Regions from separate parts of the Streptosporangium sp. NBC_01639 genome, predicted to be linked through region 1. Evidence: riboswitches for the same ligand, from Rfam matches in the RefSeq annotation. Region 1 holds a riboswitch; the other holds the start of a gene.
The links. Region 1 has a riboswitch for S-adenosylmethionine ahead of thrC (threonine synthase). Riboswitches for the same ligand answer to the same signal wherever they lie in the genome.
Positions count from the first base shown of each region.

Region 1 (5,168 bases):
CTCCGGCCGCGCTGAAACCGCCGCCGGGCATGCTGGAGGCGCTCCAGCGCGATCTCCATCTCACCAGGGAGCAGGCTCAGGACCGGCTGCTCAACGAGACCCGCCTGGCGGATGTCGAAGCAGGGCTTCACCAGAGGCTCGGTGACCGCTTCGGCGGCTCCTGGTTCGTGGGAACGGTTGCGCAGACTCTTGTGGTGACCACCACCGACCCCGCCGACCTTCCCCAGATCATTGCCGCGGGCGCTCGGGGCGAGGTCGTCAAGCGGCCGCTTGCGGAACTCGACAGGGCCCTGCAAGTCATCGAAACAGCGCAGTCAACGGCTGGGGGGAAGGTTCGCTACGTCGACGTGCGGAACAACAGGATCGTCATCCTCACGTCAGACCCTTTAGCCACTGAGGATCTCATCGAGGCCACCGGTGTGAACACGAGCCTGGTGCAAGCAGTGCAGTCCACCGAAGCACCCCGACTCCTTGGGGACGTGGTGGGCGGAGACGCCTACTATGTCGGTACCGCGTCCCGTTGCTCGGTCGGTTTCTCCGTGGCCAAGGAGGCCCAGAACGGTTTCATCACCGCAGGTCACTGCGGTACGGCGGGCAGGACCACCGTTGGTGCCAACCGGACCGCCCAGGGCACCTTCCAGGGGTCGTCCTTCCCGGACAACGACTATGCCTGGGTCGCGGTGAATTCCAACTGGACGCCCAAGCCGGCGGTGGACAACGGCACGGGCGGGACGGTGAGCGTCGCCGGTTCCCGGGAGGCCATCGAGGGCGCGTCGGTCTGCCGGTCCGGCTCGACCACCGGCTGGCACTGCGGTCTCATCCGGCAGCGCAACACCAGCGTCACCTACTCTCAGGGCACCATCACCGGGATGACCCGGACCAATGTCTGCGCCGAGGCCGGCGACTCGGGTGGTTCGTTCATCTCGGTGGACCAGGCGCAAGGGGTCACCTCCGGCGGCTCCGGCGACTGCAACGCTGGAGGCATCACCTACTTCCAGCCGATCAACGAGATCCTCAAGGCCTACGATCTGACGCTTTTGGTCGCCGGCGACCCACCGGGCGCGATCGCCTGCACCGACTACCCGAGGACCGTCACCGGCACGCTGACCGGCGGTCAGTCCGTCAACCAGCCGACCCGCTACTACACAACCAGCGCCAGGGGTTTCCACTCCGCCTGCCTGGACGCCAACGACACCGCCGACTTCGACCTCTACCTGCAGAAGTGGAGTGGCCGAAGCTGGGTCAACGTCGCCACCTCCGATGGTCCGGCGCCCGACGAGAAGATCGGCTACACCGGGGCGGCCGGCTTCTACCGTTATCGGGTGACCTCCTCCGTGGGCTCCGGTCCCTACACCCTGAAGTACAAGACGCCGTAAGCCGTCTGGGCTTCATCGCTCCTGCCGCTCCGGTCAATTCCTTGCCAGGCCACCCCGGTGATGTCTGGGATTGGTGATCCTGACGGAGCGGCAGGAAGCCCCGGAGCGGCCAGGGACCGGCTGGCGCCGGACCTCGCTGGAAATCGCGCCCCGCGTGGCGTGTCGCTTCTGTGGTCTTGATCGGCAACGGCTGGATTAGGGTGGTGTTGCCCTTATCGCATGATCAACTAGTGGTATGCGGCGCTCTCCCCCCTCTTGCTTGGAAAGCCGAGGTCGAGGAGAGACCGATGACCCGCAGACATACCGTCACCACCGGATGCGTTCTGGCGATCACCGCCCTTGTTCTGGCGGCCGCTCCGGCCGTCGCCCGCCCCCTGTCGGCCGGCACGGCGGCGGCTCCGGCCGCGCTGAAACCGCCGCCGGGCATGCTGGAGGCGCTCCAGCGCGATCTCCATCTCACCAGGGAGCAGGCCCAGGCCCGGCTGCTCAACGAGACCCGCCTGACCCCGGTCGCGGAACGGCTCCGCAGTGGGCTCGGCACCGAATTCGCCGGCTCCTGGTTCACGGGGGACCTCGGGCAGACCCTCGTGGTGGCCACCACCGATCAGGACAACCTTTCGCAGATCGCCGCCGCGGGTGCCCGGGGTGAGGTGGTCAGCCGGTCGCTGACGCAGCTCGACGCGATCATCGACGAGGTCGACGCGGCGCTGTCCGCCGACGACAGCGGGCTGGTGCGCTATGTCGACGTGAAGACCAACAAGGTCGTCATCCTGTCCGACGCGCCCTCGACGACCGAGGATGTCATCCAGGCCTCCGATGTGGATCCGGTCGCTGTACGGGTGGTGTCGTCTGTCGAGCGGCCCCAGCCGCTCTCCGACCTGGTGGGCGGCGAGGCCTATTACATCGGCTCGGCGTCCCGCTGTTCGATCGGCTTCTCGGCGACCAAGGGGACCCAGAACGGTTTCGTCAGCGCGGGGCACTGCGGTAAGGAGGGCGATACCACCACCGGCTTCAACCAGAGCCCCCAGGGCATCTTCCGGGGGTCGTCCTTCCCGGGCAGCGACTACTCCTGGGTCGCGGTGACTTCCGACTGGACGCCCAAGCCGGTGGTGAAGAACGGCACGGGCGGGACGGTGAACGTCGCCGGTTCCCGGGATGCCATCGAGGGCGCGTCGGTCTGCCGGTCCGGCTCGACCACCGGCTGGCACTGCGGCACCATCCAGCAGCGCAACACCAGCGTCACCTATCCCCAGGGCACCATCACCGAGTTGGTCCGGACCAATGTCTGCGCCGAGCCCGGCGACTCGGGTGGTTCGTTCATCTCGGTGGACCAGGCACAAGGGGTCACCTCCGGCGGCTCCGGGAACTGCACCTCCGGGGGCGTCACCTACTTCCAGCCGGTCGGCGAGATCCTCACGGCCTACGGACTGACCCTGACGGCCAGCAGTGGCGCCACCCCGACGCCGCCTCCGCCGACGACGACCCCCGGCGCCTGCACCGGCTACTCCAGGACCGTCACCGGTACGCTGACCAGTGGTCAGTCCGGCTACCAGCCGGGTAGCCGCTACTACCAATCGACCGCCCGCGGTCTCCACTCCGGCTGCCTGGACGGCCCCGACGGCACTGACTTCGACCTCTACCTGCAGAGGTGGGACGGCCGGAGCTGGGCCACCGTCGCCACCTCCGACAGCCCGGGGCCCGACGAGAAGATCACCTACACCGGCACGGCCGGCTACTACCGCTATCGCGTGACCGCCTTCAGCGGCTCCGGCGCCTACTCCCTGGCATACAACGCGCCATGACCCACCCTGGCGCCACCTCTTGCGGTCGCCCCGACGGCTGACCGCAGTCTCGGGGTGCTGATCACGGTGGAGGCCGCGGAACGGAACTCCCGCCGGACGGGCGATCGACGATCATCCGTCCGGCGGGAGCTCCGTCCGTTCCGTCGGCGGACGAGAGCCAGAGCAGGCCGGCGGTGGTGGAAGAGACGCCCCGGCCGAAGTGGGCGAGGTGCCCACGGCGACGGTCGGATAGCCGGAGCCGTATGAGGTGAGCAGGCCCAGGCAGGTGCGAACGGTTCGTGCGAAACTCGGCGGCCCCGACGAACTTGTCCGGCAGGTAACACGCTGCATCTTGCAGAGTGAGACATCTGGTCAGGATGGCGTGCAGGCGAGGTAGAGTGCGTAAGACCTGCTCGTCAGGTCCTAACTGAATATTTGCTCATCCAGAGGGGTGGAGGGACCGGCCCTGCGAAGCCCCGGCAACCCTCCCGGTTCCAGACTCGTGATCTGACGAGCTCGGCCGGGACAGGTGCCAATTCCGGTCTGTGACCAGGGTGGTCGCAGACGAAGATGAGGGAAAGGCCTCGCTTCATGGCGCTCGCAAGCACTGTAACCCCCACCACCTCGATCGGTCGTGTCGGAGACACGCACAACCGGCGCTTCGGCCCCGCCGCTGCCCTGTCCTGTCGCGAGTGCGGTGCCCGCTACGATCTCGGTCCCGACTTCGCCTGTGTCGAGTGTTTCGGGCCCCTGGAGATCGCCTACGACTTCGGGCGGGTGACCCGTGAGCAGATCGCCGAGGGGCCGGCCAACATCTGGCGTTACCGCTCCCTGCTGCCCGTCCCGGCGGACGTGGCCACCAAGCCCAACATGAACCCCGGCTGGACGAAGCTCGTCGACGCTGGCAACCTCGCCCGCGAGCTGGGTCTGCGCTCGCTGCACATCAAGGACGACTCCGGCAACCCCACCCACTCCTTCAAGGACCGCGTGGTGGCCATCGCGGTGGAGGCGGCCCGCAACTTCGGGTTCCACACCCTGTCCTGCTCCTCCACCGGCAACCTGGCCGGCGCGGTGACCGCCGCCGCCGCCCGGGCCGGGTTGGACGCCTGCGTGTTCATCCCCTCGGATCTGGAGCAGGCCAAGATCGTCATGGCGTCGGTGTACGGCGGCAAGCTGATCGGCATCGAGGGCACCTACGACGACGTGAACCGCTTCTGCTCCGAGCTCATCGGGGACGAACTGGGCGACAAGTGGGGCTTCGTCAACGTCAACCTGCGCCCCTACTACGCCGAGGGCTCCAAGACCCTGGCCTACGAGATCGCCGAGCAGCTCGGCTGGCGGATCCCCGACCAGATCGTCATCCCGGTCGCGTCCGGCTCCCAGCTCACGAAGATCGACAAGGCCTTCAAGGAGCTGATCACGCTCGGCCTCGTCGAGGAGAAGCCGTACAAGATCTTCGCTGCTCAGGCCGAGGGGTGCTCCCCGGTCTCCGCCGCCTACAAGGCCGGTCATGACGTGATCCGCCCGGTCAAGCCCGACACCATCGCCAAGTCGCTGGCGATCGGGAACCCGGCGGACGGCCCCTACGTGCTGGACATCGCCCGGCGCACCGGCGGCGCGGTGGAGGACGTCACCGACGCCGAGATCGTCGACGCGATCCGGTTGCTGGCCAGGACCGAGGGGATCTTCGCCGAGACCGCGGGCGGCGTCACCGTCGGGGTGCTGCGCAAGCTGGTCGCCTCCGGGCGGATCGACCCCGATGCCGAGACCGTGGTCCTCAACACCGGTGACGGCCTCAAGACCCTCGACGCGGTGGCGGACCAGGCACGTCCCACCGCCGTCATCCGTCCGTCTCTCGACGCATTCCGTACGGCTATCGCCTAAAAATTGTGAAAGGTGCTGAACTATGAGCGTTTCTGTGCGGATTCCGACGATTCTCCGGACTTACACCGACGGCTCCTCCGAAGTGGGCGGAGAGGGGGCGACGCTGCGCGAGGTTCTGCAGAAGCTC
Region 1 is NZ_CP109272.1:5,089,079-5,094,246, forward strand. It holds gene OHA77_RS23260 (S1 family peptidase) at 1-1,376, shown strand, start outside; gene OHA77_RS23265 (S1 family peptidase) at 1,664-3,178, shown strand; SAM riboswitch class I at 3,594-3,734, shown strand; gene thrC (threonine synthase) at 3,749-5,041, shown strand; gene OHA77_RS23275 (MoaD/ThiS family protein) at 5,064-5,168, shown strand, end outside.

Region 2 (5,168 bases), 2.9 Mb from region 1:
CCCCACCTTCCCGACCACGATCGGCAAGCCGGTCCTCGCGGCCGTCAACGGCGCCTGCGCCGGGCTCGGCATGGTCCACGCCCTGGTCTGCGACCTGGTCTTCACCGCCGACGAGGCCAAGTGGACCACCGCCTTCGCCCGCCGCGGCCTGATCGCCGAATACGGTCTGTCGTGGATCCTGCCCCGGCTCGCCGGTCAGGTGCGGGCCATGGACCTGTTGCTGTCCGGTCGCACGTTCACCGGTGCGGAGGCCTACGAGCTCGGCCTGGTCAACCGGTCGGTGCCCGGCGAGCACCTGCTGGCGGAGGTCCGGGCGTACGCCCGCGAACTGGTCGCGCACAGCTCCCCGGCGTCGATGGCCGTGATCAAGCGTCAGGTCTGGGGCGACGGGAGCCGGACCATGGAGGCGGCGGAGACCGCCGCCGTGCGCCTGATGGCCGAGTCGTTCGGCCGCCCGGACTTCGCCGAGGGGGTGGCCAGCTTCGTCGAACGCCGCGCCCCCGACTTCCCGCCGCTGTAGGCGTCTGCGCGGCTCTCAGGTCACCTGGGAGAGCCAGTGGGGGGCGGCTCCGAAGGGGGCGGAACCCGCGGTGACGGCCTTCATGAGCCGGGCGGCCGTGGTGCGGGCGTTCTCGATGACGTCCGGGGGATAGGCGTAGCGGACCTGGTGCTCGGCGAACTCGTCCTCGTCGTCCAGGATGATCCGGCCGTCCCGCATGCGGATCACGTCGAGGTCGAGGTCGACCATGGTCACCTGGCCGTCGCTCCACTGGGGCACCGTCGCGATGTCGCAGTAGATCTCGGTCTTGTTCGGTGCGGCGTTGAAGTTGGCCGTCCACCAGGCGTCGCGAGGGAGGAGCAGCACGAACGCGTGCTGCCAGGTGATCGGGGGCTCGGTGCCCTTGCTGCCGGTGGTCCCCGCGGGGCAGCCCGTCCAGACGCCGTGCTCGTCCTCGCCGAGCAGCCGGGCCCGATGGTTCCAGTGCAGCGAGCCGTCGTATTTCCGATAGATCACATTCACCATTTCATGCGACATCCCCCGACAATAAGGCTTGACAGAGATCTATGCATTTCCTACCTTCTAACTAGGTTAAGAGTGTCAGTGCAGAGCCCCGGCTCACTGACCGGCAACCCTCGCGCCGCGGCGGGGTGCCCCCGGGGAAGACCGGGCGGCACGGTGGGCGTGCCGCAAGCGCGGACCCCTCAACGGGTCACCGAGGCATGCCTGGGAGCAGCACATGTCCGAGATCACACTTACCTATGCCGGTCCCGTGGACTTCGACACCTACGGCCGTTACCGGCCGGGTGGCCGGCCCGGTCCGCGCTACCCCTTCCAGGGGCGGATCACCGTGGACGGCACCGGCGAGTTCCCCGCCGAACCCGGGCGCTACCACCTCTACGTCGCGGCGGTCTGTCCCTACGCGCAGCGCGCGGCGATCGTGCGATCCCTCAAAGGGCTACAGGACGTGGTCTCGCTGTCCTATGTGGACGACGAGCGCGACGGTCGCGGCTGGGCGTTCCGGGAGCGGCGCGGAGCCGACCCGGTGAACGGGTTCGCCACGCTCCGCGAGGCCTACGAGGCGACCGAGCCGGGGTTCGACGGGCATGTCTCGGTGCCGACGCTCTGGGACAGGACGTCCGGGCGGATCGTCAGCAACGACTTCCCCGACATCACGATCGACCTGGGCACCCGGTTCGGCGGTGACCCGGACGTCGACCTCTACCCCGAAGAGCTCCGCCCGGAGATCGACGCGCTCAACGTCAGGATCTACGAATACGCCAACACGGCGGCGGGCCGCATCGCCTCGGCCACCACCGAGGCGGAGTACGGCGCGGCGCGGCGGGCGGTGATCTCCTTCCTGGAGGAGCTCGACGCCCGGCTCGCCGACCGCAGGTTCCTGTTCGGCTCGGGGATCACCGAGGCGGACGTGCGGCTCTGGCCGACGCTGCTCCGCTTCGACCTGAGCGACAATCCGGCGGCCGGGATCAGCGAGCGCCCGCTGACCGCCTTCCCCAACCTCTGGGCCTACGCCAGGGACCTCTACCGGCACCCAGCCTTCCGCGAGAACACCGACTTCACCGCCATCACGGCCCCCGCCGCCGCGGAGACCGCCGCCTGGCGGATCCGGGTGGCCCCGCTCCACGCCGACTGGGACGAGCCGCACCGCAGAGCCGCCGTATGAAGCCGCCGCAGAGGACCGCCGCGTCACCGGGCGGGGGGACCGCATGAGCGCCGCCATCGCCGTCGTCGGAGCCGGGCCGACGGGCACCTGCCTGGTGGAGCGGATCTGCGCCAACGCCGCCGACCTGCTCGACTGGCCGTCGCTGGACATCCACGTCATCGACCCCTACCCGCCGGGCGGCGGCCGGGTCTGGCGTGCCGAGCAGCCCGAACTGCTCTGGATGAACTCCACCGCGGCCGACGTGACGCTGTTCACCGACGAGTCGGTCCAGTGCCGGGGCCCGATCCGCCCCGGCCCCTCGCTGGCCGAGTGGCTCGGCGGCGACCCCGGCAGGTTCGCCTCCCGGCCGGTCCAGAACGCCTACCTGTCGCACGTCTTCCAGCGTGCGGTCACCACCGCCCCCCGCGGCGTCCGCGTCCACGTCCACGCCACCCGCGCGCTGGACCTCACCGACATCCCCGGTGGGCAGGCGGTGACCCTGGAGAACGGCCGGACGCTCGAAGTGGACGCGGTGATCCTCGCCCAGGGGAACGGCGACGTGACCCCGACCGGGCAGGAGCGGCAGCTGGCGGGCGTGGCCGGTCGCGACGGGCTGCTCTACCTGCCCACCGGCTACACCGCCGACCTCGACCTGGATCAGGTGCCCGCCGGTGAACCGGTGATCGTGCGGGGCATGGGGCTGGCCTCCGTCGACCTGATGGTGCTGCTCACCTCGGGACGCGGCGGCCGCTTCGTCCGCGAGTACGACGGGGAACTGGTCTACCTGCCCAGCGGCCGGGAGCCGCTGCTGCAGATGGGGTCGCGCCGCGGTGTGCCGTACCACGCGAAGACCGGATACCCGTTCCGGGGCGCCCGCCCGCCGGTGCCGCGCTTCCTCACCGCGGCGGCACTGGGCGAGGGGCCGTGGACCTTCCGCCGGGACGTGTGGCCGCTGGTCGCCAAGGAACTGGGGTTCGCGTACTACCACGAGCTCATCACCGCCCATCCGAGCCGGTCCCGGGTGAGCTGGGCGGAGTTCGAGGAGGCGTACGCGGCAGAGGAGTGGCGCAGCGCCGGGATGCGGGCACTGATCCGCAGGGCCGTACCCCGGTACCTGGACCGGCTGGACTTCGATCGGCTGGATCGCCCGCTGGAGCGCATGCGGTTCGGCGACTCGGCGGGACTGCGCAGATGGATGAACGGCTACCTGGGCGCCGACCTGGAGCGGCGCTCCGACCCGGCGCACAGCGCCGACCACGCCATGATCCTCGGGCTGCTGTCCGTCTACGGCGTCCTCGCCGAGCTGGGTGTCTCCGACCCGTGGTTCCACGGCTTCTTCAGTTACCTCGCCAGCGGCCCGCCCGGTCCCCGGCTGGAGGAACTGCGGGCGCTCGCCGCGGCGGGCGTGGTCACCTTCCTCGGCGCGGACCTGAGGGTCGAGCACCGTGACCGGAGCTGGTGGGCCCACAGCCCCACCGTCCCCGGCGGGGTGGCGGCCAGGACCCTGATCGAGGCCCGGCTGCCCGCACCCAGCGTGAGCCGGGCCACCGATCCGCTGATCTCCGCACTCCGTGACCGGGGCGAGGCCGGCGAGGACTCCGGGCTGCTGAAGGTCCGGCCCGCCGACCGGCGCGTGCTGGACCGGTCTGACGCCCCCCACCCCCGCAGATTCGCCTTCGGCCCGTGGGTCGCCGGTGGCCGGGCCACCGGCGGATTCGCCCGGCCCGGGCTCAACGCCCCGCTTTTCCGGCACGCCGACGCGCTCGCCCGACTCGTGCTGTCCGAGGCCGTCACCACCCAGATCAGACATGTCGCCTGAGCCGCCTGAGCCGTTCGAGCCGTTCGAGCCGTCCGAGTCGTTGAGGAGAAGAGCGTGAAGGTGAGATGGGGTGTCCTGACCCTGGCCGGGGTGCTGGCGATCACGGCCTGCGGAGCCGAGGCGCAGTCCCCGACGGCCGCGGCCGGCGGCGGTGACGGCGGGTCGCTGACCTGGGCGGTGGAGACGCAGCCCACCACGTTCAACCCCCAGCAGTGGGGCCAGAACAAGGCCCGCCTGCTGGTGCACAACCAGTTCGACTCGTTGATCGCCCGCAGCGGCGACGGCGGGTTCCTGCCATGGCTGGCCACGTCCTGGAAGGTCTCCAAGGACGGCCTGACCTACACCTTCCAGCTCCGCGACGACGTCACCTTCCACGACGGGGAGAAGTTCGACGCGGCGTCGGTGAAGGCCAACCTCGACCAGTTCCTCGTGCCGGGCTACAACGCGGCGGTGGCCGCCATCCAGCTCCGCAACCTCGGAAAGACCGAGGTGACCGGCACGCACACCCTCAAGGTCACGCTGAAGGCGCCGGACGGGCTGTTCCTGGACTTCCTGTCCTCGCCCTACGCCGGTCAGGTCTCCCCGAAGTCGCTGAAGAACGCCAAGGACCTCAAGGCCGGCGGCGTCGACGTCGTCGGCACCGGGCCGTTCATCCTCGACCGGTTCACACCCGGCCAGGAGGTCCACTACAAGCGCAACCCGAACTACAACTGGCCGCCCGCCGGATCGGCCCACCAGGGCCCGGCGTACCTGTCGGAGGTGACCTACCGCTTCCTGCCCGAGGCGGCGGTCCGGGTCGGTGCGCTCACCTCGGGCCAGGTCCAGGTGATCGAGGGCGTGCCGGCCACCGAGATCGGCCTCATCAAGGCCGACTCCCGGTTGAGGTTCGAGACCAGCCTCAACTCCGGCAGCGCCTTCTCCTACTACTTCAACGTCTCCCACCCCCCGTTCGACGACAAGCGGATCCGCCAGGCGTTCCGGGACGCCGTCGACGTCGACACCGTGCTCGACTCGGTCTACCAGGGCACCGCCAAGCGGGCCTGGAGTATCATCGGACAGGGCAGCCCGCAGTTCTACGACGCCTCACTGGAGAACACCTTCGGCGACGACTCGGCGCGGGCCAACAAGCTGCTCGACGAGGCCGGCTGGGACAAGCGCGACGCCGAGGGCTTCCGGGTCAAGGACGG
Region 2 is NZ_CP109272.1:2,152,931-2,158,098, reverse strand. It holds gene OHA77_RS09625 (enoyl-CoA hydratase-related protein) at 1-520, shown strand, start outside; gene OHA77_RS09620 (DUF402 domain-containing protein) at 536-1,036, opposite strand; SAM riboswitch class IV at 1,089-1,201, shown strand; gene OHA77_RS09615 (glutathione S-transferase C-terminal domain-containing protein) at 1,239-2,183, shown strand; gene OHA77_RS09610 (FAD/NAD(P)-binding protein) at 2,227-3,981, shown strand; gene OHA77_RS09605 (ABC transporter substrate-binding protein) at 4,036-5,168, shown strand, end outside.
Region 2: linked by a shared signal. The riboswitch ahead of OHA77_RS09615 (glutathione S-transferase C-terminal domain-containing protein) and the one ahead of thrC (threonine synthase) in region 1 are both predicted to bind S-adenosylmethionine.